DNA from 2 places in the Microcoleus sp. Pol10D4 genome. Region 1 is predicted to be linked to the other one. Evidence: riboswitches for the same ligand, from Rfam matches in the RefSeq annotation. Region 1 holds a riboswitch; the other holds the start of a gene.
What was found. A riboswitch is a leader RNA that binds a small molecule or an ion and turns the genes downstream of it on or off. The one in region 1 is predicted to bind cobalamin.

Region 1 (8,481 bases):
GTTGCGAACTGGTAGCCAGCGGGCAGCAATTTTTTGTGCGGCGGCTTTGGCAGATTTACTGACTTATGTGATGACTTCGATTCAATTAGCATTAGCTTTTCCGGCAGCAAGTGGCGGTTTTATGGCTTCGTTTCTCAAGTTTGCTGGTATCTTTGCTATCACTCAAGTACCCCTGGCTATTAGTGAGGGATTGCTGACTCTATTGGTCTGGAATTGGCTGCATTCTTACGGGAAGCCGGAGTTGGAAACTTTGAAATTATTGAGACAGGAGTCATAAGGCGTGAGTCAAAAAATTACAAAAAATCACCAATCTACTTCGCGACAAAATTGGCTGTTGGCTGGCGCTGTGATTGTTCTGGCAGCGTTTCCTCTCGTTTTTGTGCGGGGTGAATATGGCGGTTCCGATGACCAAGCTAAGAAAGCAATTACTGAAATTCAACCGGGTTATAAACCTTGGTTTAATCATTTGTTTGAGCCGGCTAGCAGCGAAATTGCCAGTCTATTGTTTGCGTCTCAAGCGGCGATGGGGGCTGGCGTAGTTGGGTACGTCATTGGGTTGTATAAAGGCCGATCGCAATCTCGGCAGCAGTCTGATCATAAATCGTCGGAATGAACCATCAGATTGATAGTCTGGCTTATACCAATCGCTTGCGCGGGTTGCCGCCATCTCACAAGTTATCTTTTGCGATCGCCCTTTTAATTCTGTCTCTCGTTTCTGGGGCGATCGTCCAATTGTCTATCGGCCTTTGGTTAGCCGTCTGGATCGTCATCTATGCGGGTATTCCGGGGAAACTGTATTTGCGGTTGCTGTCGGTACCGTTGATGTTTTTGCTGACAAGTTTGCCTGCTTTGGCGCTGGGTGCGGTTGAGTTAAGTCAAATCCAGGAAATTCAGTGGGATATTTGGCAAGGTTGGGGCATTAGCATCGGCACTTTTTATCTGTATGTGAGCCGCACTGGAATATACCAAGTGAGCTTGCTATTTGCCCGCGCCTTCGCATCGACAAGCTGTATGTACTTCATCCTCTTGACGGTTCCATTTACCGAAATCTTGCAAATTCTCAGACAATTACGCTGTCCAGAGTTAGTCACAGAACTGCTATTACTAATGTATCGGTTTATTTTTAGCTTATTGGCGATCGCCGATGAACTTTGGATTGCTCAAAACTCGCGCTGTGGCTACCGCACTTGGAAGCGGGGAATGCACAGTTTAAGCATTTTAATCGGGCAATTGCTTCAGCGAACTTTGGAAAGCTACCGTCAAGTATCGCTGAGTTTAGCCTCGCGAGGCTTTAATGGAGAACTGCGCGTTTGGAATTCTTATCCTTATAAACCTTCACAAAGATATATATTTGAAGCGCTGTTTGGTTGTACAACTTTAATAATGTTAAGTATGGTATTTCAAAGTTGAAAATAAATAAAGAAATGAGGAGAAGGCAGTGCCGTGTCCCTACAATTTATCGCGGTAGGGACACGGCACTGCCGTCTCCTCTATATCATTCCGGCGCAGCCGGAATTGATATGAATTCCCTGCCAGACTAAAGATATGACTTTTATGAGTATAATTCATGATTTTTATGAATTGACTCCACAAGAAACCTATTGAATAATTGTAGTCAACAGTTATCTTGTGGAAACCCTATGATAAATAAACGACTCCTCAAAAAAATAGTTTTTTGCTTACTAGCATCATTAAGCCTACTGTTAGTCACAGTCACTCATGCAGCCGCCCAAGAGCTACCGTTTTACTGGGATAACATCAACGTCGCGATCGACGTTCAGACGAACGGAGATATGTTAGTCACCGAAACGCAAAAATATGTATTTACAGCAGCCTACAACACTGAACGATATCGCTATATTCCTTTAGGTAAGGTCGATGAAATTAAAGATGTGATCGTTACCGAAAATAATCAAATAATTCCGAGTAGCACGGGGCTAGAAAACAATGAACTTTGGATTCGTTGGCAACATCAATTAAAAGCGCCAGAATCACATACTTTTGTCATCAAATATCGCGTGGTAGGTGGATTACAGCTAGAAGGTGGGAATACTTTAGTTTATTGGAAAGCCATTGCAGCAGGTCGTAAAGCTCCGATTAATAGCGGAAAAGTTACGGTTAAATTACCAGACGCTTTGTCAGGGAAAGTTCTCTCGTTTACGAATTTTGGTACAGCCGCAGTTCCGCGTCAAGTAGATCCTAAAACATTTGAGTTTGTGGCAAGTCAGCCTATTCCACCGGAACAAGAATTAGAAGTACAGATTGCATTTCCGCAGGCGATTCTGAATATACCTCAACCTGGTTGGCAGCAAAATGGTAAGCAATCTCAATCTACTTCGGGAGAAGAAGACTTTTTCAGCGAACCGGGAGGAATTATTATGCTAACGGTTTTTTTATCAATCCCTCTTATCGGAATTATCAAATTCATTAAAGAGCGATACTGTCCTGAGTGCAAAACGCTCAATGTCGAACAGACTCATCAAGTTTTGATTTATGCAACTACTAACAATTCAGGAAAGCAGAAAGTTACCCATAATTGTCGAAACTGCTCTTACCACAAAGAGTATGAAGAAGTAATTCCAGCCATTAGCAGTGACAGCGGTGGCGGTGGTGGTGGCGGTGGTGGCGGTGGTGGCGGTGGTGGCGGTGGTGGCGGTGGTGGCGGTGGTGGTGGTTAATATCAACGCGACTTACGCATCACAATTAAAGAAACCGGGTTTTTACTGAATCTGTGGGTTGTAACGCGTCTTCTGGGCCAAAAACCCGGTTTCTGCACACCCGCGTCTCCAGAAATATTGTTGATAATTCTCCTATTCTCGTTAGTTTAGCGGGCCGGATTTGAATAAGGGCGATCGCACTTCCTGCAACAGCTATTACAAATATGACTTTTATGAACTTAATTAATGAATTATATGAATTGACGTAAACAGTAATTGAATGAATAATGACAGTATCAAAATAAAGAGAAAAAATCATGTATCAAGATACTAACAAAAAAAACAGCCCGCCTCCCATTGTTTTTATTATTGCCATCGGCTTAATTGGGTTTGGTGCATACAAGTTCCTTCCCGGTTTATTGGAGACCAAAACTTTAAATACACCTACATCTACATCTACAGCGGCAACGATCGCACCCGGAGCGATCGCCAATCGTATCAGTTTAGGAAATCAGATATTGGTAGCCTCCCAAACAACAGCAGCAAAACAAGCAGGAGTTCAAGCTTTTGCTGAGGGAAATTACCAAGCGGCAGGCGAATCTTTTGAGAAATCGCTGCAACAAAATCGCAACGACCCGGAAACCCTTATCTATTTGAATAATGCCAAAGCCAGCAATGGTTTTTACTTGAAAATTGCTGTCAGCGTCCCCATTGGTAGCAACCCCAATGTTGCCCAAGAAATCCTTCGAGGTGTCGCCCAAGCTCAGGATGAAATCAATACTAGCGGTGGCATCAACGGTGCAAAACTGCAAGTAGAAATTGTCAACGATGACAACAGTCAAGAGGTTGTCAGAGAAGTTGCAAGGACATTGACAAAAGATCCGAATATACTAGCAGTAATTGGACACAATGCTAGCAACGCATCTCTTGAAGCTGCTCCGATATATCAGCAAGAAAAACTGGTAATGGTGACACCGACTAGCTTTGCAAATAATCTATCAGGATTTGGCAGCTACATCTTTCGGACAGTACCCAATATTAGCTTAATGGCAGCTCCTTTAGCAGAATATGCAGTGAAAACAGCAGGCAAAACTAATATTGCCATTTGTTATGACTCCCAAGCACCGGATAACATATCATTTAAAGATGAATTTGTGGCAGCTCTTACTGCTGCTGGAGGCAAATTAGTTCCTACTGTTTGCGATTTTTCGTTACCGTCTTTTAATCCCGAAAGTGCGATCGCCGATGCTATCAGCAAAGGTGCACAAGGATTGATGGTAGCGCCCCACGTCGATCGCATTGACCGTGCGATTTCTCTGGCTCGCATCAATCGAGGCAAATTGCCACTCTACGGCAGCACTACGCTCTACACTTTTCAAACTTTAAAAGACGGACAAAAAGACGTTGACGGGCTTGTTTTGCCCGTTCCCTGGCATCCTGAAACTAATCCCGGTAGCCGTTTCCCAGAAAATGCTCGCCAGCGTTGGGGAGGCATTGTGAATTGGCGAACAGCAACGAGTTTTGACGCGACTCAAGCTGTGATCGCTGGCTTGCGGCAAAGCAATACACGGGAAGGATTGCAACAAGCACTCAGAAATGCGAGTTTTTCGGCAGCAGGATCGAGCGAGGATGTGAAGTTTTTGCCCACGGGCGATCGGGCTGGTAAGCCGATTTTAGTGCAAGTTAAACAAGGAGGAAGCACTGGCTATAACTTTGTCCCGTTGCGGTAAGTTTGTTAAGTGCGATCGCACGGGCGGGATCTTCGGCCCAACCCCTACTCCCCACAACAAAATTCAATCTTTGTGGAACAGGCATCTTGCCTGTTCTTGATGCCAAACTCACGCCCCACCAGAAAATTCCCTCTTTATGGAACAGGCATCTTGCCTGTTTCTTAGCATGATTAAAATCTACTTTTCTGTTGAATCAGCCAAATTTTTAAGATAAAATGAAATGAGTAGATTAAAGGAGAGCGTTGTGTATGATCGCGCAAGTTGAAACCAAAACCTACACCGCTGAGGAATATCTAGAATTGGAAATCAATTCTCAGGATCGGCATGAATTTATCAATGGGGAGATTGTTCTGATGGCTGGCGGCACACCGGATCACAATGAAATTACCACTAATTTAGTTGTTGCGCTGAAACTGGCGTTAAAAGGGAAACCATATCGGACTTTTAGTTCGGATCAGCGGCTATGGGTTCCGCAGCTTAATAATTATACTTACCCGGATGTGATGGTGGTAGCGCGCCCGATCGAGCTGCAATCTGGACGGACGGATACAATTACCAATCCGCTGCTAATTGCTGAGGTGCTGTCTAAAGGTACCAAAGCTTATGACCGCGATGAAAAGTTTGCTGCATATCGCAGTATTCCTAGTTTTCAGGAGTATTTGTTAATCGACCAATATCGGCTACAGGTCGAGCAATATTCTAAAACTGATGCGAATAAGTGGATTTTTTCGGAATATAGCTGTATGGGCGATCGGCTCAGTTTAACATCTGTTGCTGTGGAAATTTCGCTGGCAGATTTGTATGAAAATATTGAGTTTGGTGAATAGGCGGACGGTTTTTTGTCAAATATCCCAAATAGTGGTAATATCCCCGTATATCGATCGGCTCTGATGAAAAACACACATCAGACGCAAGGGGGAAAGTTCGGTGCGAATCCGGCGCTGTCCCGCAACTGTAATGAGATCATTGCATCTCTGAGTCAGGATGCCCGCCGATTTGTTTACAATCATGTTTTTCATCTGCGAGGTATGGATGATGGTGAGTTTATTATTTTTTTAATTATTGGATTGGGGTTTTTTAACCGCAGATATCAGCAGATAAACACAGATGAACGCTGATGTAATTCGATCTGGGTTCTGAAGCGTATATTATTTTAATGGGAAAGAAATGCGAATCGAAGATAGTGTTTGGCAGGGTAGTTTTGGCTACTGGCAAAACTTGTTTATTCACCAAAATATTTTGCCGATCGGACATACTGCTTGGAATGGCTTTTTGCATCAAGGACGAGGCTTGGTTGCTTGCAAAATCAATACTCCCATTAACGGTTCTGTGAATTGGAGCGTAGATACTATAAAGTATGATCTACAATTTATTTCCGACTTGGAGGCAACGGTTTATTTGCAACAACTAGAAATAGAGGAGAACACTGTTTTTAATCTGCTCCAAATTATTGCTAGCTACGAACCCAAGGAAGCAATTATATTTTTGTCGATCGCCAACGGTCAGATTGATATCAATTTGTTGCAAAAGTTGGCAATTTCTCCTGTTGAGTGCTATGAACAAGTATGCAAGCGCTGGGAAGAATTTCAACTCTGCCCGAAATCCTAAAACTTACTAAATTTTCCGAATGCCGCAGCCAAAATCAATCGAAATTTCCAAGGTAACTCGCTACCAAAATGCAGCGCTTAATTACTATTTGGGCCTGACAGATTCGCCCTACCTTCACTACGGCTATTGGGAAACCCTACCTGTGCCCGCTGACGAACTAACGATCGCACGATTGCGCCTCGCTCAGCAAGCTTATACTGTAAAACTGTTGGATGCTATCCCCAAAGGCACTCATACGATACTCGATGTGGGCTGCGGGATTGGTGGAAATGCGGCTTATTTGCTCGATCGAGGTTTTGCAGTCGAAGGGCTCGCACCCGATCCTTTCCAACAACAGCGCTTTCTTAAGTGTACGGGCGATCGGGCAATCTTCCACCTCACGAGATTTGAAGACTTCAAAGCAACCTATTTCTACGATCTTATTCTCTTTAGCGAAAGTAGCCAGTATATGTCGGCTGTTGATATTGCTAACGGTGCCGCCAAAATCCTCAATCAGGGCGGTTACGTTTTGCTGGCTGATATGCTGCGATCTGATGCTAATTATAAAGAGGGAATGTTCTCTAATTGTCATGTTGTTACGGAACTTCATGCAGCATTAAAGCAGGCTGGATTTACTTTAGTAAAAACTGAGGATATTTCCGCCCATATTTTGCCAACAATCGATTTGTATGTCGATACTTTCCGCAGATATGGACTGAATACGATGATCTATGTTGCAGATTTAATTGCGATCACAGTTCCGCCCGTCCACAAATTCCTGCGCTGGATATTTCGCCGCTGGTTCAAGAAGTTGGTGGTTGAAGGATTGGAGGCAAGTCAACTTTTTGAGCAACATCTCTGTTATGAAATGCAACTTTGGCAGTTGTCAAAATCTGATCAAGGCTGACACAAATACAATGGAAAGCGGTAATCGGTAATTGGTAATCATTCATCGGTAATCGGTAATTGGAGGCATAGCCTCCGGGTATTTATTCCCAGGCTCTGCCTGGGAACAAGGCTATAAAAAATAAAAAATATGTCTGAATGGATTCTCGAATTCGATCGCACTTCCTACTCCTATCCCTGCGGTTCGCGAGTAGCAATTCAGGGTTTAAATCTCAAAGTCCCCGCTGGGAAACGGTGCGGGCTGATCGGTCAAAATGGCTGTGGCAAAACTACATTTTTTCTGTTAGCAAATGGCTTATATCAACCGCAACAGGGAATCATTAGCTGGCAAGGTGAACCCTTTCGCTACGATCGCAAATCTTTGATGCAACTACGCCAACAAATCGGACTCGTCTTTCAAAATCCCGAACATCAATTAGTAGCTTCGACGGTAGAAGAAGATATTTCCTATGGATTGTACAATTTAGGCTTGACAGAATCCGAAATTGCTCAACAGGTGCAGCAGGCGATCGACAAATTCGATCTAAGCGAACTCGCCCGCGAACCAATTCACAATCTCAGTTTGGGCCAGAAAAAGCGGGTTTCCATCGCCGATATCATGGTTCTCAAACCCAAACTGCTGCTGCTAGATGAACCTACCGCCTATCTCGATCCGCGTCACACCCGACAACTGATCGGTTTACTCCAACAAATTCACAACGCCGGAACCACTATTCTTTTAGCAAGCCACGACCTAGATTTCATCTACCGCTGGGCTGATTGGGTGTTTGTAATGGATCGAGGAAAATTGATTTTAGAAGGAACACCGGAAACAGTTTTTGCTCAGCGGGATGTGTTGGAACAATTGCAGCTTGGTGTACCGCTGGCGATCGAGCTGATGGAGCAAATCAGGGCGATGTTTCCCACAGACGATCGCTCAAACATCCCCGCTTTCGAGCAATGGCAACAACAAATTTTACAAGCACGTCGGCTGCTTTAACGGAACTTAGACAATTGATAATTGGCGTTGCTGATTCACGGTATGAATCACCTTTTCGCTTGAAGTTACAAAACTTACCCTCAAGCGGGTTTATAGCAATTGCGAAATCTTGAATTCATACCTCTATCCAGCAATTCCCCCCGTGGGGGGAAGTTCAGATTACACATTACCAATTATCAAAAATTGATTTAGGAAAAAGGCGATCGCCCCACTGCCGATCGGCACAGTCAGATTGTCAATTCCCAGCTTGGAAACCGACTCCAAAGTAGCAGCAACTAAAGCGACAACAGCAGACACAGCCCAAGTTTGCCAAATATTGCCTTGAACCGCCAGCAAAATCAAACTACTAATAGCAAAACTCACCAAATACATAGTTGCAGAACCTTCCCAACTCTTCTGCATTCCCCAAACTCGATAAATATGTTTGCCGTATTTCTGGCCGATGACAGCAGCCAATCCGTCGCCCCAAGTCATCACTAAAATGCCCAAAGCAGCGTATTCCTGATGCTGTAGCGGCCAAAACCAAGCCACGAGAACGCTGATACTAACAGCATAGAAAAAAGTCCCCAAACTCTTGCGGTTGATACTATTAAGACTCGGCAAAATGGGAACTTGGTAAGAA
Region 2 (16,239 bases), on a different contig from region 1:
GCGGCGAGAAACTGGCCTTCGGGATGCCATGCGAGACAGGAAAAACCGCCCTCTGCACCTTCTAGAATTTGCAGCAATTGTTCTGCTTCGTCCCACAAACAAACTTGACCATCTGCGGCTGCGGAAGCTAATAAAAATGTGGTAGGTTGAAAGGCGATCGCATTTACAACTTTTTCATGCACTTCTAACCCCCAAGAATCCCAACCGACACTTTCATCAGCGTGTTTTTCCCACACTGAAATGCCTTTAGAACTCACAGCAGCTAACAAAGGCGCACCCAAGGAATTAGTTTTATCCGACCAAGCTAACTGCCGAACTTTGCCCGGAAAACCCTGCATTACCCACGGTTCAAAATTGCCCCATTCATTAACAATTAGAGTATTGTCCATATTGCCGCAAGCTAAATATTCCCCTTGTGGCGACCAAGAAACTGCACCTGTTGCAGAGGGTACTGATAAAATTTCCGGGTCTTCGTCCCAGTCTTCACCATGCCAAACTTTGACACCTTGATAGCCGCTAACTGCCAGATATTGAACCATCGGATGCCATGCTAAATCGAGGATAGATGATGACTCAAAATTCAGCGTTACTTCAACAACATTATCCTCAACATTCCAGACTTGAACGTAGCGGCCCATACTGAAAGCTAACTGGTTGCAGTTGGGACTCCAAGCTAACTTATCCACCCAGACACGCTGGTTATCCAAATCAGCAATTAATTCCCCAGAATTAACGCGCCAAATTCGCACTTTTCCATCTTGTCCGCCAGCAGCTAGGAATTGACTGTCGCGGGAAAAAGACAAGCAATCGGCTGATTTATCCGTAGCACTTTGTAGCGTTTGCAAGGACAATTCATTAACTGCCCCTACTGCAGCCAGCATCACTTCGCCCGCAGCAGAACAGATTGCTAAAGTTGTGCCATCCGGCGACCAAGTAACAGCAGTTACGTAGTCAGACAGCATGGCTTCGGCATGAAACTCCAGGGTTAGTTCGCTACTTTTTAAACCAGACATTTACGAAAATCCTCTCGCAATTGATTTTCGTTTAAGTTGCGACCGATGAATACAAGCTCATTTTTCGGAGTTTCGGTAGCTTTCCAAGGTCGATCTGGCCGGCCATCAAACACCATGTGTACTCCTTGGAAAACAAACCGCTTGTTGTCTCCGGCGACATTCAAAATGCCTTTTGTCCGAAAGATATTCGGGCCTTGAATTCGCAACAATTCCTCCATCCAATCGCTAAATTTGTTGCGGTCAATAGCGCCGGATTCTACTATGGCTACGGAGGTAACTGTTTCGTCGTGTTCGTGAGTATGTTCGCCCAAAAAGTCTGGTTCGATTTCTAATGCCCGGTTCAAATCAAATGCTTTGACGCCCAACAAAGCATCCATTGCTAATTCAGCGTTCCGGGTACGGTGAATTTTTGCCATTGCATTCATGGCACGAATTCGCTTTTCTAATTCTGCCAATTCTTTCTCAGTCACTAAATCAGTTTTGTTGAGCAAAACTACATCGGCGAAGGCAATTTGTTCTTGAGCTTCGTCTGCGTCCCAGTGCTGCCCGATGTGCTTGGCATCGACTACAGTGACAACTGCGTCTAGCAGCAATTTGTCCCGCATATCTTCGTCTACAAAAAATGTTTGAATTACGGGTGCGGGGTCGGCTAAACCTGTGGTTTCGATGACTATGTGATCGAATTTGTCTCGCCGCTTCATCAAGTTGCCGATAATCCGAATTAAATCGCCTCGGACTGTACAGCAAATGCAGCCGTTGTTCATCTCGAAAATTTCTTCATCGGCATCAATTATCAGTTGGTTGTCGATGCCTACTTCGCCGAATTCGTTGACGATGACTGCAACTTTTTTGCCGTGTTCCTGTGTTAAAATGCGGTTCAGTAGCGTGGTTTTGCCTGCACCCAGATAGCCCGTGAGAACGGTAACAGGAACTGATTCGATCGCCCCAGCAGTCACCATACTTGACCTCGATTATTGTACAATGATAACCATTATCGCTATTGTACACCAGACTTGCTGGCAGCGCCCACAATATTAAATAATGTTAATAAATTGTTCGTGAGAGCTTGTCGGGGCGAGTTTTACCAATAATATTTGCTGCAATTCAAAATATCGATAAACCCGCCCCTCTGAGAGGACAATTAGTTGTTAATCATAGCTGCAATTCGATCGCGCTCTAACTCTCGACCGATCAGCACTAATTTGGTTTGGCGGAGTTCGGAAGGTTGCCAAGGGCGATCGTAAAAATATTCTATGCGCGAACCCACACCTTGCAACACCATCCTCATCGGTTTCTTGGGAACCGCCACAAACCCTTTAATCCGATAGATTTCCTCCTGCTGCATCAAGGATTGCAGTTTTTTCACCAATGCTTCAGGTTCAAATTCGCGATCGGCAATAAAGTAAGTCGAGTTAATATCATCATCGTGTTCGTGTTCCTCCTCAGTGTCGTGGTGACTCGGACGAGACTCCAAATCATCCTCAACCGCCGCATTAAATCCCATTAGCACATCGGGGTTAATTTCGCCACCTTTGCAAGGCACAATTTTCACACTCGGACGCAACTCTTGCTGCAACCAGCTTTGGACTTTCTTGTGAGTTTCCGCATCTACGCGATCGACCTTCGTTAAAAGTACCATATCGGCACAGGCTAACTGGTCTTCAAACAATTCCTCGATCGGAGTTTCGTGATCTAAACTATCATCTGCTTGTCGCTGTGCCATCAAAGCATCGATATCACCGACAAAAGAACCGCTAGCAATAGCTTCGCAATCGACAACAGCAACAACACCGTCTACTGTAGCACCGGTGCGAATTTCCGGCCAGCGAAAAGCTTGAATCAAAGGTTTAGGAAGTGCGAGACCCGAAGTCTCAATTAAGATACAATCAATTTGTTCTCGGCGCTTCAACAATTCCTGCATAGTCGGCAAGAATTCCTCTTGAACAGTGCAGCAAAGACAACCATTTGTTAGTTCTACAATATTGCTGCTAACATTTTCTTCTTCGTCGCAAACTTGGCAATCGCGCAGCAGTTCTCCATCAATTCCGATTTCGCCAAATTCGTTCACCAGAACAGCAATGCGGCGACCTTGATTATTTTGCAATAAGTGGCGAATTAAGGTAGTTTTGCCGCTACCAAGAAAACCAGTGATGACAGTAACAGGGATTTTGTGCATTGATAATTTTGTGCTTATTTGATGGTGGGATATCTCGTTCCCAAGCTCTGCTTGGGAATGCTAATCTAGAGGCAGAGCCTCGCTGGAATAAACGAGCGCTTTTAATACGAGGCAGAGCCTCTGCATATGTGTTACCAGACCGAGATCGTAGGTGACAACTTAAGACTGAAATCTACAATAAAAGTCGCTTTTAAGCGAAGTCTAGATCCCCCTAAATCCCCCTTAAGAAGGGGGACTTTGAGAATATTTCTTGTCCCCCCTTTATTAAGGGGGGTTAGGGGGGATCTAGATTTCGATAACAACAAGAGAGACGATCGGTTTGACGTTAAGTTGTCACCAATGGGCAGAGCATGGTAACGAGAAAGGCTCTAATTTGCGAGCGGAGGAATCTTTGCTAAAACGCCTTTTTTCAGAGCTTGAGGGCGCTCAGACCAAGGCAACAAACCGTCCGGTTTAGAATAGTATTGACCCGCGCATTCGAGTACAGCCTCGACGCTTTCCAACTCATTTGCTGGTAAATCACCAAACAGATAAGTATACTTTCCAACAGCAGCAAAAGACACCGCACAAGAGTGACTGCAAGCACTCATGCACTCAACCTCTTGAATCTCAAACTTATCAGAAAACTCCCAATCTTTAGCGAGTTGGGACAAATTTTCCATAAATTGTTGACCGCCGCTTTTACCTTCGCGCTTGCCGTTTTTCCAAACACTAGCGCAAGCCGTGCAAACAAATAAACTGTGCTTTGTGCGTACAGCCGTGTTAATTCCATCCATCATCCGTACCTCGCAGATGCGTTCAAAAGTGAGTTAGATATCGGCGGGCATTCTGACTTGAGAAACCACAACGGTTTCATTACAGTTGCGGGACAGCGCCGGACTTGCACCGAACTTTCCCCGTTTCCTCTAACGGCTGCTCCCCGCTAGAACCGATCGCGAAATCACATCATACCGCACTTGCCGCCTTTTTGGAAAAAAGTTATGTTGGTAATGTCGATCCATCCCAAAAAAAAATAACTCTTTGTGGAACAGGCATCTTGCCTGTTGCTGACAGGATATAACCCATCTAAAAAAACTTCACTGTTTGTGTAACAGATATCTTGCCTGTTAATGACAGGATAGAAACCCATCAAAAAAAACTTCACTGTTTGTGTAACAGATATCTTGCCTGTTAATGACGGGCTCGAAGCCCATCCCACAAGAACATTACTACAAACTATATGAACCCCTTCCCCGATTTTTCCACTCACGGCTATCAGATTGAAAAAGAACTCGGACACAACAGTCTCGGCGGCCGAGTTACATACTTAGCGAAAAATACGAATACTCAAAAATTAGTTGTAATTAAGCAATTTCAATTCGCTCAATTAGGTGCTAGCTGGACAGAATACGAAGCTTACGAACAAGAAATTAAAGTTTTGCAAAATCTGGATTTTCCGGGCATTCCCCGCTATCTCGATTCTTTTCAAACGGACAGCGGTTTCTGCATGGTGCAGGAATACAAAAATGCCGAATCTGCTGTCGCGCGGACTTTTGCGCCGCCGGATATCAAGCAAATTGCGATCGCAACTTTAGACATTTTAGTTAACCTGCAAGCTCAGAAACCGCCGATAATTCACCGCGACATTAAGCCAGAAAACTTGTTAATAGATGACGAACTCAATGTTTATTTAGTAGACTTCGGTTTTGCTCGGCTAGGAGGTGGAAATATAGCGGCTAGCAGCGTCGTCAAAGGCACGATGGGATTCATGCCACCGGAACAAATGTTCAACCGAAAATTAACAAAAGCATCCGACCTTTACGGCTTGGGGATAACGCTGATTTGCTTGTTAACTGGGACAAAATCGGCGGATGTCGGTAATTTAGTTGATGCCAATTATGGCATTCATTTCCGGCATTTAGTACCGCCGTTGCAGCAGGGTTGGATGAATTGGTTGGAAAGGATGGTAGCGCCGAGAATTCAAGACAGATATCAGTCGGCTGCGGATGCTTTAACTGCGCTACAATCTTTGGATGTCCGCAGCTTGCCGAAAGTGAGAATTGAGCGCGATCGCATTCAATTCACCGCCACACAATATGGAGAAATCTTAACACAAACTATTGCCATTAGCAACCCAATTCCCGATACAATGCTTTGTGGCAGGTGGGAAGTCGCGCCCCATCCGAACGATCCGCCCCACACGCCCTACGACCACTCTTGGATCTCCTTTGAACCGCAGGCATTTGAAAGCAATAATATCGAGTGCACAATCGCAGTCGATACGAGTAAATTGCTGGCAAGTCAAACTTACAACCGCCAAATCATCTTGCGCGCAAACTCTGAACCCGAAACTCATACAATAGAATTGCAAGCTACAACAGCCCCGCTGCCCGTACCGCAAAAAACTAATTTTTTGTCGGTATTCAGGCTGACTTTTAGGTGCTGTTTGATCTTATTAGCAACTTTTATGTGCTGTTTGCTGTTCACACTTTTGATAGTTTTCTTGAGTGAAATTCCTACTTTTTTCTCTCCGATGGGTGGCTTCTTTTGGCATTTTGGGACTACTACTATCATGCTTCCCATCAGTGTTACGAGTGGCTTCTTGGGATTTTCAGTCGCCGAAATCGCCATTGCAGCCAAATTAAACAAATATGATTTTAATTGGTTTTTAGCTTTATGTGGAGGGTTAATAGGATTGATATTTTATAGTGTTATTAGCAGCAGATTAACCAGTATTCTTTTTGATATCGCGCAGGGTACGATCGATTATAAATTAATGAGATTTGTGTATGCTGGGTCAGTGCTGGTTTCGCTAGCAGTAACTTTACTGGGAGCCTTAATACTAGGAAGGATTACAAATGTTACGCTCAAAAATGTTACGATAGTAGCAGTTATTATGCTGCTTTTATCATTTTCATTGTATGCTGATAGCTTCTTTATAGTCTTCTGGATTCTAACGCTGGCATCCATAATTTACAACATAGTCAATTCGGTATTTAACAAGCTGATTGACCAGCAGATAGCCAGACAAATTCTTGAAGTAGATGCTACCAAAAGAGCTTTTCTTACTCCCGGATTTTGTATGAGTTTGTCAGTAGCATTTATAAACTTTTTAAACTTTAAATCTCAATTAGAATGGGTTGAACCAAGAGAAATATTAGTTGTAGGAGGAACGATAATGACATCTCTAGCCGTCACTGGAATTCCGTTAATTGACTCGATCGTTTTTAAACCAAAAAGAATGCTGGCCAACTATCGCAAATCCCGACCAAATTTAATTAAACCGTAAAAACTTGTTCGCAGCAAGGACTTTCAACCTCAATGACTGAAGTCCTCACGAAAAACCTTACCAAACATTAACCGTCTGCATTCCTGCCTGTTGTTGGCGGATTGTTTCGAGAGTTCGCTTTAAATCCAAATCTTAAAAACCTCGCTATTAACTATCACAACTCTCAATCACTAACTATAAACTATCAACTATTTACCTATGAATGCTTTTCCTGACTTTTCCAACTATGGCTATCAAATAACCCGCAAACTCGGACACAATCGCGCTGGCGGTAGAGTTACTTATCTCGCTACCGAAATTAATACCAAACGTTCCGTCGCCGTCAAACAATTTCAATTTGCCCAAACAGGCGCTAATTGGGCTCAATATCAAGCGTGCGAACAAGAAATTCGGATTTTGCGAGAACTCGACTATCCTAGCATTCCCCGCTATTTAGATTCCTTCCCAACTGCATCGGGTTTCTGCATGGTGCAAGAATACAAAAATGCCCCTTCCTTGGCAAATTCTCACCGCTGGAAGCCCCAACAAATCAAGCAAATTGCTATCTCTGTTTTAGAAATACTCAAATACCTGCAAAATCGGGTTCCGCCAGTCATCCACAGAGATTTAAAACCCGAAAATATTTTAGTAAATGACCGGATGAATGTCAGCCTTGTCGATTTCGGATTTGCTAGAATCGGCGGGGGAGAAGTGGCCGCCAGCAGCGTTGTTAAAGGCACTTTGGGCTTTATGCCGCCAGAACAAATGTTCAATCGGCAGCTAACTGTTGCATCGGATTTATACAGTCTCGGCGCGACGCTAATTTGCTTGCTAATCGGCATCAATTCTACCGAAGTTGGCAGTTTGATGGACGATACCGGGCGGATTAATTTTAAACATCGCTTGCTGCAGCTAACTCCCGAGTTTCTTGACTGGCTGCAAAAAATGGTAGAACCTAATTTCAAACACCGCTATCCTTCCGCAGATGCGGCCTTAAATGCTTTGATTCCCCTAGAGGTAGTTCAGCAGCGTAACAAGTCAAAACTCGCACTCATATCAGTCGGATTATTAACAGCAATTGCTGCTATTTTTATTCCTTTGCTCTGGAAATTTACCGAACCTCAAACAGCAGTCGATATCAAACCAGTAATCAACGCAGTAAAGTTAAATCCTCACACTCAAGAGATGTTAACTGACGAACTAGAATCGACAAAAACTAGAGATTTTTGGTCTTTGAAGCAAAACAAAAAAGTCTATTTTGCTGTCAGTGGTACTAAGTTGCCAAAAGGAGAATATAGAAGTTATTGTAAGGTTGTCAACCCTCAAGGACTATTCGCAGCCCAGAGTCAATCTTATTTAAAAACGACGGGCGATCGATTAAATACTTGGTGCTGGTACAATTTTAAACAAGATGACAAACCTGGCAATTGGCAGTTTCAATTTTACTTAGACGGTCAAAAAGTGACGCAAAAGAGTTTCAAGGTTTTACCTTAACGTTCGGGCTGGCAGTTAACGCTGTAACAACGTTGTTCCGGGCTGGCAGTGAATTTCTTTGCCGTCAAAAGTTGGCGGACTCCAAGTTTCTGCATAACTTGCGTTCTCCCGATCGCTCTCGCATATAGCACTAATAGTTCTTATTAGATTGCTACCCTTTTCTTTGTAAGCAAATACTGCGCCAGTGTAGGATTTCTCGCGGGGGTTCGTCTCCGTAGGTTTGGCGATCGCGATCGCGATCGCGCTTTCAAATTGTGCTGGTTCGCGGTGATTGTGCCTAGTTTGAACCGGGCCCATTGATGAGACGATCGTGTAATGATAGTTCTTGGTCTGTTCTTTAATTCCCAGACCCAATTCTGCAATGGAATCGCTAAATTGACCGTACTCTGCATAGTAAGCTTCCTGCCCTTTATTGATGGCATTAATATATTGTGGGTTTTCTGAATATCTCTTACCGCTTGACGAGCCGATCATATTGAGTTGGAAATCGTAAAATGACGCCATGATGCCAGCCACAACCGCGCTGTAAATTGCAATCCTCGGCAGCAAACTGGATACTGGCAATCTCGATTTTTTACTGGCTTTAGCTACATTGACTGACATTTTTTTAACTGTCATAAAGTAAATTTGCCAAGTTTGTAGGGTGCGCCACAAGCACCCTACAGATTACAAATTAAGCTGTTTCGTGCTTCCGCCATGCGGGATGCCACAGCAATTCAGCAGTCGATCGCTTCTCGACCATTTCGGGAGTAATCATACAGTTAGCCACATCCTTGCGAGAAGGCAACTCGTACATCACATCCAGCATTAACTCCTCTAAAATGCTGCGGAGAGCTCTCGCGCCAGTTTTGCGACGATAGGCCTCCTGGGCGATCGCCCGTAGCGCATCCGGCTCAAATTCCAACTCCACACTATCCATCTTCAACAGCTTCTGATACTGCTTCACCAGAGCATTTCGGGGCTCGGTCAATATCTGCATCAAAGCTGCCTCATCCAGCGGCGAAATCACCGTCACCACTGGAATCCGCCCGACAAACTCAGGAATCAAACCAAACTTAACTAAATCATCCGGCTGTACCTGCTGCAAAATATCAGCCGCCCGCTTATCCTTCGCCGGCAAAGTCGAGTTGCTTTCGGTTTCTGTTGGCTGAATAAAGCCCAAGGATTTTTTACCCAAACGCTGTTCAACTATTTTTTCTAAACCGACAAAAGCACCGCCGCAAATAAATAGAATCTTGCTAGTGTCAACTTGAATAAAATCTTGGTAAGGATGTTTGCGGCCACCTTGGGGAGGCACATTAACCACCGTTCCTTCCAACATTTTTAGCAGCGCTTGCTGCACTCCTTCTCCCGATACATCTCTGGTGATCGAAGTGTTTTCACTTTTGCGAGCAATCTTGTCAATTTCATCAATATAAATAATCCCGCGCTGTGCCGATTCCACATCAAAATCAGACATTTGCAACAGCCGCAGCAAAATATTTTCTACATCGTCGCCGACATATCCAGCTTCTGTCAGCGTCGTCGCATCGGCTACCGCAAACGGGACTTCGAGCATTTGCGCCAAACTTTGCGCTAACAAAGTTTTGCCACAACCTGTCGGCCCGACTAGCAGGATGTTGGATTTTTGCAATTCTACATCACTGTCAGGGGAAGACTTGTCGCTATCTTTAGCTTGGTCAACACTCAAGCGCTTGTAGTGGTTATAAACTGCTACAGAAAGGACTTTTTTTGCTGAATGCTGGCCGATGACGTGGTTGTCTAAATGCTGCTTAATCTCTGTCGGTTTTGGAATTTGAGCTAAAACAATTTTCGATTTGTTCGATCGACCTGGGCGCCGGGTTCCTTGTCCCTGAGACTCTCGCACCTCTGATTGGGGAATCTGTTGACCAATTGTTTTACTGGAGTCAAAGAACTCCTCCTCTAAAATTTCATTGCACAGTTCCACGCATTCATCGCAAATGTATACGCCGGGCCCAGCTATTAACTTGCGGACGTACTCTTGCGACTTGCCGCAAAAGGAGCATCTCAGATGGGAGTCATATTTTGACATATTTGCCTCTTAATTTACGGTTGCGGTTGCTTGTTTCGACTGGGGAAGTTGCCGCGGGAGCGACCTTAGCTTTGCCCTAGAAGGGTTTCCCGATCGGACACCCAAGCCAGTCAAGCTTCGCGATCTCTATTTCTAAGTTAACACTTTTGAGGCTTTAGTCATTAGTCATGAGTCATTCGAGCAAATTTGAATTTTTCATTTTCACTTGAAAATAAAGTGGCACGGGCTTACCATTTTTTGTATTCCAAAAATTTTCCAGACATAATTATTTTCACTCGATCGCCTTTTGGGTCTGCTTCTTTCTCCACATCCAAAGTAAAGTCGATCGCGCTCATAATCCCGTCACCAAATTTTTCGTGAATCACTGCTTTGAGTGGCATCCCGTAAACCTGCATAATTTCATAGAAACGATAAATCAGGGGGTCAACCGGGACCGAAGCCTCCAAAGAACCTTTTAACTGAGGTTCACAGAGAACCGAGGCCGTCTCGCTATCTAGTCCCAAAGCCGAGACAATTTTCTCCGCTTCATCTTCAGATGCGGTAGCTTGACGGTAAATAACCGCCGCAATCCAAACTTCGTCGCGCCCCAAAACTTTTTCCAAATCTGCAAAACTAATCCCCTTTGCTTTTTTAGCCGCCAAAAGCTTTTCTGTAATTCCTGAAATTGCCATTAAATATTCTCCCCTTCACTTCAGTGTCAGATGTGAAATATGTCTCACATTGTGGGGATTTTGTCAATACCAAATTGAGAAATAAAATCGAATTGATAGCTCGGAACTTCAGCAAAACCTGGTCTCGTTAACCCCCACAACTCATACAATTTGAGATTTGAGATTTGAAACGTTAGATTAGCAATGACTGATGACTACCAGGGTTGAGAGCTAGTCAACAGTTGCATTCTTTTTGCCAACTGGTATCACAACTGCTAAATCCTAAAATAACTCATAACTGCCCTGCGGCAATGGTACAGTTGGCAGTATATGTAATAAAAGTTACACACGCAAAGGCCTTCGGCATTCGGCTGAATTTTGATCGTGCTAGCCTGAAGCTCGATCCTCGCTCACGCAGCAAAAGCCCCTTTACCACTCAAAACCGGCAACTGACAAAAGTATGGAGATTCAGACCAAAGATTACACGATCCAGTACGATCGGGCTACGCAAACAGTCACCTGTAGCGGAGCGTTCCGACTCAGCCAGGTGGAAGAATACGCACCGATCGTCGATCTGCTCAACGAAGTGGCTGACTCCTGCCCAAACACGGTGACTCTAGACTTGCGAAAGCTAGAATTTTTAAATAGTTCTGGAATTAATATTGTCTCAAAATTTGTGATCAAAGTGCGCCAGCAAAAAAATATTCAAATCGCCATCAAAGGTTCTAAACAGATCCCCTGGCAGATAAAATCCCTGAAAAACTTGCAGCGGCTGATGCCTTCCTTGCACTTAGAATTGGAATAGTATCGAAAAAGGTAAACAGGAATCCGCTGCTAAGTCCGAGAACCAGGACGAGGGTGGCTGAAGTTAATCGGAATAAGTCATAGTTAAACTAGCACAAAACCCTAAAAAACTTCAGAACCGACTAAAAATTACCAATTTTCTATTGCTATGCAGGAAGAACCATCGACAGAACAGCTACTTTTCGACGTTCAGCGCCTGAGTGCGGAACTTGAAAACTTGAAGCGCGAAAAGGTTGACCTAGAACTTTTGCTGGAGACTACCACCGAACATTCAGATACGATGGAAGCTCACTTACTGAGCAAAGCTCAGTTGGCGCTGCGTTCAAGCGAAGAGCAGTTTCGGGCGATCGCCTCGGCAACTCCCGTGCCGATATTAGTTTCTCGCCTCTGTGACGGCTTAATTCTGTATGCGAACGCTCAATTGGCTTCTCTCCTGAACATACCCCTAGAAAAATTGATCGGCTGCAGCACTCCAGACTTTTACTTCAACCCCGCCGATCGCCCAAAGGTACTTGAGGCACTTGCTAAAGAGGGATACCTCCAAAACTACGAAATCCACTGCAAAAAATCAGACGGCACCGCTTTCTGGGCGATGATCTCGGTTCAGTCGCTGGTGTTTAACGGCGAGCCGACAGCATTGTGCGCCTTGTACGACCTCACCCAGCGCAAGGAAGCAGAACAAACCCTCCAAGAGAGCGAAAAGCGGCTCCGCCGCCAGAGTTTGGCTTTGTTGCAGCTAGGTCGCCAGAGGACTCTCAACAGCGGTGCGCTGAATGTGGGAATTCGCGAAATTACCGAAGCTGCAGCCCGGACTTTGGATGTGGAAAAAGTCAGCGTCTGGCTTTACAACCATGGAAGATTTGGAACTCGCTACCCCAGCGATCCCCAGCTAAATTTTACGGAGAGAGTGCTCGCCCAAAACCAAACAGAGGCACTCGATACAGAGACCGCTGCCCCAGAGCAACACGAGGGGGTGAATCATTCTAAGTTGAAAATCCCCAACCTCAAATTAGTTTGTCTCGACGTGTACGATCGCACCCAGGAGAATCATTTGAGCCGGGAGTCCATACCGGCAAGCGATTTAAATTTATCAATTTTAGATGTTGAAGGCGACGCACCGGGCGAAAATTTGCGATCGGACAATGGTTTAGAACCGACGACAAAGACTCAAAACTCTCTACAAACGAATTTGTCCCACTCATCTTCCCTAGCCGCAAATTCCGGTGTGCTGCCAAATGCCAGCAAGCCGAATTCATCCATATTAAATGTAGCAATTAGGCTCGGCGGCCAGATCGTGGGCATCCTCTCTCTCGAACATATGGGCGCGCCCCGCCAGTGGGCTCTAGAGGAGCGCACCTTCGCCGATTCTTTGGCAAATTTGGTAGCGCTGGCGATCGAAGGATTTGAGCGCCAGCGGGCTCAGGAAGCCCTTTCCAAAGCCAAAGCGCAGCTAGAAATGACCGTCGATCAGCGCACCGCTCAACTCACCGCCGCCAATAAGCTACTCCGCATCGAAATTGCCGAGCGCAAAAGAGCCGAAATAGCCTTGCAAGAAGCCTTACACAAAGCTGAAGCAGCTTCGAGAGCTAAAAGCACTTTTTTAGCCAATATGAGCCACGAGCTGCGGACGCCGCTCAACGCGATTATCGGTTACAGCGAAATGCTACAAGAAGAAGCACGGGAATCGGGACTCGAAGAGATCATTCCCGATACCCAAAAAATTTATAACGCCGGCAAACACTTGCTGACTTTAATAAACGATATTCTAGACCTTTCTAAGATAGAAGCCGGTCGGATGGAGCTTTATTTAGAAAAATTTGACCTCAGTAATTTAATAGAAGAAGTTGTTGCAACTTTGCACCCTTTGGTCGAAAAAAATCACAATCAATTGCAGGTTTCTTGCTCTGAAAATTTGGGAGTGATGTATGCAGATTTGACTAAAGTCCGGCAAATTCTGTTCAATTTGCTCTCGAATGCCCTGAAGTTTACCGAAAGTGGAACCGTTCTGTTAAGCGCGACTCGCGAACCAGCAGGCGACAGCGATTGGGTTTATTTGCAGGTATCTGATACGGGGATTGGAATGTCGGCCGAACAGCAGCAGGGTTTGTTTCAACCTTTTATTCAAGGGGACGCTTCGACTACTCGCAAGTACGGTGGCACCGGTTTAGGATTGGCCATTAGCCGCTTGTTTTGCCAGATGATGGGCGGCGATATCACTGTTGAGAGTGAGTTGGATGTTGGCTCTACTTTTACTGTTCATTTAAAGACAAAAGTTGAGATTAGTTAGAAGTAAGTTGAGCAACTAGCAATGTAGGGTTTTTAAGGGATTTAACGGGTGGGGGTTTTGCCAGGAATTGTGTACCGGATTTAACGGATTTAACGGATGGTAAAAGATGGAATAATTCCCCGATTACCCATTCCCCAATTACCAATTACCTATTACCAATTACCCATTCCCTTTTTTATTGTGACACCGATCGCGATCAACCTCTGTTGTCGATCACACAGTAACATTTTTTTTCAGCCTAGAATACCTATATTATTCCAAGATTGTCCTGCAGGCACGATCGGGCGCCTCGCTGCATTCACAAGTCCCACCTCAACCTAATTAAGGCGGTGGGGGGTTGCTTCCAGAAAGGCAATTTGGTAAAAGTAATGCTATGGTCGCGAAGCAGTAGAAGGGAAAAGTTAACAGGAAATCAGGAAGTTTCAAAAGTCTCAGGACGCAGAAACACAATTCTGCTTTTTACCTTCATACTGCTTCTACGGGCGAGATAGCACTGCTGCTGAAAGCAATGCACAATTTCTCAGAATCAAAGGAGTGCATCTACATGATTAAACCTTGCAGTCAACCGCTAAAAATAAACCCTTTTACTTGTTATCGCGATCCGGCTACAGGCAGGTGGACTACTGTAGTTACAAGTGTTCCAAACACTTGCGAAACAGACTCTAGTTTAAAAGCAGAAGCCGAAGGCGAAAACGAAGGTAAAGCAGAAAGGATCGTTTCTGCTTCGCCTGCTGTCTCGGTGTCGAAAAAAGTCCTTTCTTTCTCCGTGCCTCCGTTTAAACACCGTGCCCAAAAATCTGCTGTTAGTGTCAGCAGGTAGCTATCGCAGGGGTCTAATCTAGTTTCCACGGTTAGTCCCCGGCGCTCGTCAAACCAAACAAAACAAACTTATCCATAGCCTAAACTGCCAAAAAGCGATATACTGGCAGCAAACTTTCTCCTTCAATATCCGTGAAGTATTTGCTCGATCGCTGCCTCCACTTTGTATGGACAGACCGACCAATTCGCCAGCGGGGAACAATCATCGTTGCTATCCCCATTATTTTTCTGTTTGCTTCGCTGCTAGCAATTGCAGGCCTCCGCGATAGTACCCTACAGATAAGAAAGCGAGCAGATACTAATAAGGCAATACTTCAGGAAACTAACCGCTTGTTAACCCTCGTGGTGGATGCGGAAACGGGCCTTCGGGGTTACGGGTTGACAAAGCGCCGCGAATTTCTATCACCCTACTTAGAAGCCAAGAAGAGTTTGCCTGCGCTGCTGGCTAAACTCAAGGTTATGGTTCAAGAAAACAAACAGCAAGCTCAGCGATTTGCAGCTATAGAAAAAAGTACCGAACAGCATATAAATTTCTTGCAAAACACTTTGAATAAGCTCGATAGTTCGGCAACAAGCGTGCAGTCGCCGGAAATAATTGAGGTGTTCACTCAAGGCAAATTGAGGAGGGATAACCTTCGGGCAAAAATTAATGTGTTTGCTAATGCCGGCGAAGCCTACCAGAAAGCTGTTGATCGGAAAATACAGGAGTTGATAGATTTCATTAATTTCGTGCAATTTGCTGGTTTGCTTTTCGGGTGTTTGGGCGCAGGGGTTTCCTGGTATTTATTTGATAGTTTAGAGAAGGAATTGAGCAAGCGGGAAGCTGGCTTGGAAGAAAGTAAAAGTCGCATTCAAGCTGTGGTAGACAATGCGGCTGACGGTATTATTACTTTGGACGCACAGGGAAATATTGAGTCTTTTAATAGGGCAGCAGAAAAGATTTTTGGCGAGAAAGCCGATCGAATAATTGGCTCGAACCTGCGACGGCTGATAGCTCTACCGCAGCCGTACAGCAGCGCGGGGGATTATTCGATCGAATATTTTGTGTTAAATCCCAATGCTAAGCTGAAGGCTTACCAGCAAGAAACAGTTGGAGTTCGCAACGACGGAACTAAGTTTCCGATGGAGTTGGCTATCAGCGAAATGCGTCTGGCAAATCAACACTTGTTTATTGCGATTTGCCGCGATGCCAGAGGACGGAAACAAGCCGAGGAAACTCTGCGAAAGCAAGCGCAAATGCTGGATTTGGCGAACGATACGATCGCCGTACTAGACTTGAACGGGGCGATTTCTTATTGGAATTTGGGGGCGAAGTGGCTCTACGGGTGGCGGAAGTCGCAAGCAATAGGAAAAAATATTCACGAGCTTTTACAAACAGAATGGGCCCAACCTTTGGAGGCAATTCAAAAAGTGTTTTTCGAGAAAGGTTATTGGCAAGGGGAACTGGTACGCACCAAGGCAGATGGCACAAAAATAACGGTGGCAAGCCGATGGACTTTGCAGTACGACGATCAAGATCAACCGGTGGCTATTTTGGAAATTAGCAATGATATTAGCGATCGCAAGCGATCAGAAATTGCTTTAGCCCAAAGCGCGCAGCGGTTTCGCGCTACTTTTGAGCAGGCGGCCGTCGGCATGGCCCAAGTGACTGTGGAAGGCAAGTTTCTGTTAGTTAATCAAAAACTTTGCGAAATTT

Region 2: it holds a riboswitch for cobalamin, as region 1 does, so the genes downstream of both, QUA36_RS20050 (DUF1636 domain-containing protein) here and QUA36_RS10325 (hypothetical protein) in region 1, are expected to answer to the same signal.

What each region holds. Positions count from the first base shown of each region.
Region 1 is NZ_JAUBRA010000014.1:66,054-74,534, reverse strand. It holds gene QUA36_RS10355 (energy-coupling factor ABC transporter permease) at 1-277, shown strand, start outside; gene QUA36_RS10350 (energy-coupling factor ABC transporter substrate-binding protein) at 281-613, shown strand; gene cbiQ (cobalt ECF transporter T component CbiQ) at 610-1,410, shown strand; gene QUA36_RS10340 (DUF2207 domain-containing protein) at 1,641-2,678, shown strand; gene QUA36_RS10335 (ABC transporter substrate-binding protein) at 2,975-4,387, shown strand; gene QUA36_RS10330 (Uma2 family endonuclease) at 4,636-5,214, shown strand; cobalamin riboswitch at 5,253-5,397, shown strand; gene QUA36_RS10325 (hypothetical protein) at 5,555-5,995, shown strand; gene QUA36_RS10320 (methyltransferase domain-containing protein) at 6,015-6,881, shown strand; gene QUA36_RS10315 (ABC transporter ATP-binding protein) at 7,011-7,859, shown strand; gene QUA36_RS10310 (diacylglycerol/polyprenol kinase family protein) at 8,019-8,481, opposite strand, start outside.
Region 2 is NZ_JAUBRA010000043.1:3,233-19,471, forward strand. It holds gene QUA36_RS20035 (WD40 repeat domain-containing protein) at 1-1,013, opposite strand, end outside; gene QUA36_RS20040 (GTP-binding protein) at 1,001-1,972, opposite strand; gene cobW (cobalamin biosynthesis protein CobW) at 2,155-3,189, opposite strand; gene QUA36_RS20050 (DUF1636 domain-containing protein) at 3,558-3,968, opposite strand; cobalamin riboswitch at 3,991-4,137, opposite strand; gene QUA36_RS20055 (serine/threonine-protein kinase) at 4,409-6,457, shown strand; gene QUA36_RS20060 (protein kinase domain-containing protein) at 6,656-7,930, shown strand; gene QUA36_RS20065 (type IV pilin-like G/H family protein) at 7,946-8,548, opposite strand; gene clpX (ATP-dependent protease ATP-binding subunit ClpX) at 8,604-9,983, opposite strand; gene cynS (cyanase) at 10,211-10,654, opposite strand; gene QUA36_RS20080 (slr1659 superfamily regulator) at 11,094-11,438, shown strand; gene QUA36_RS20085 (ATP-binding protein) at 11,586-13,724, shown strand; gene QUA36_RS20090 (hypothetical protein) at 14,269-14,544, shown strand; gene QUA36_RS20095 (PAS domain S-box protein) at 14,676-16,239, shown strand, end outside.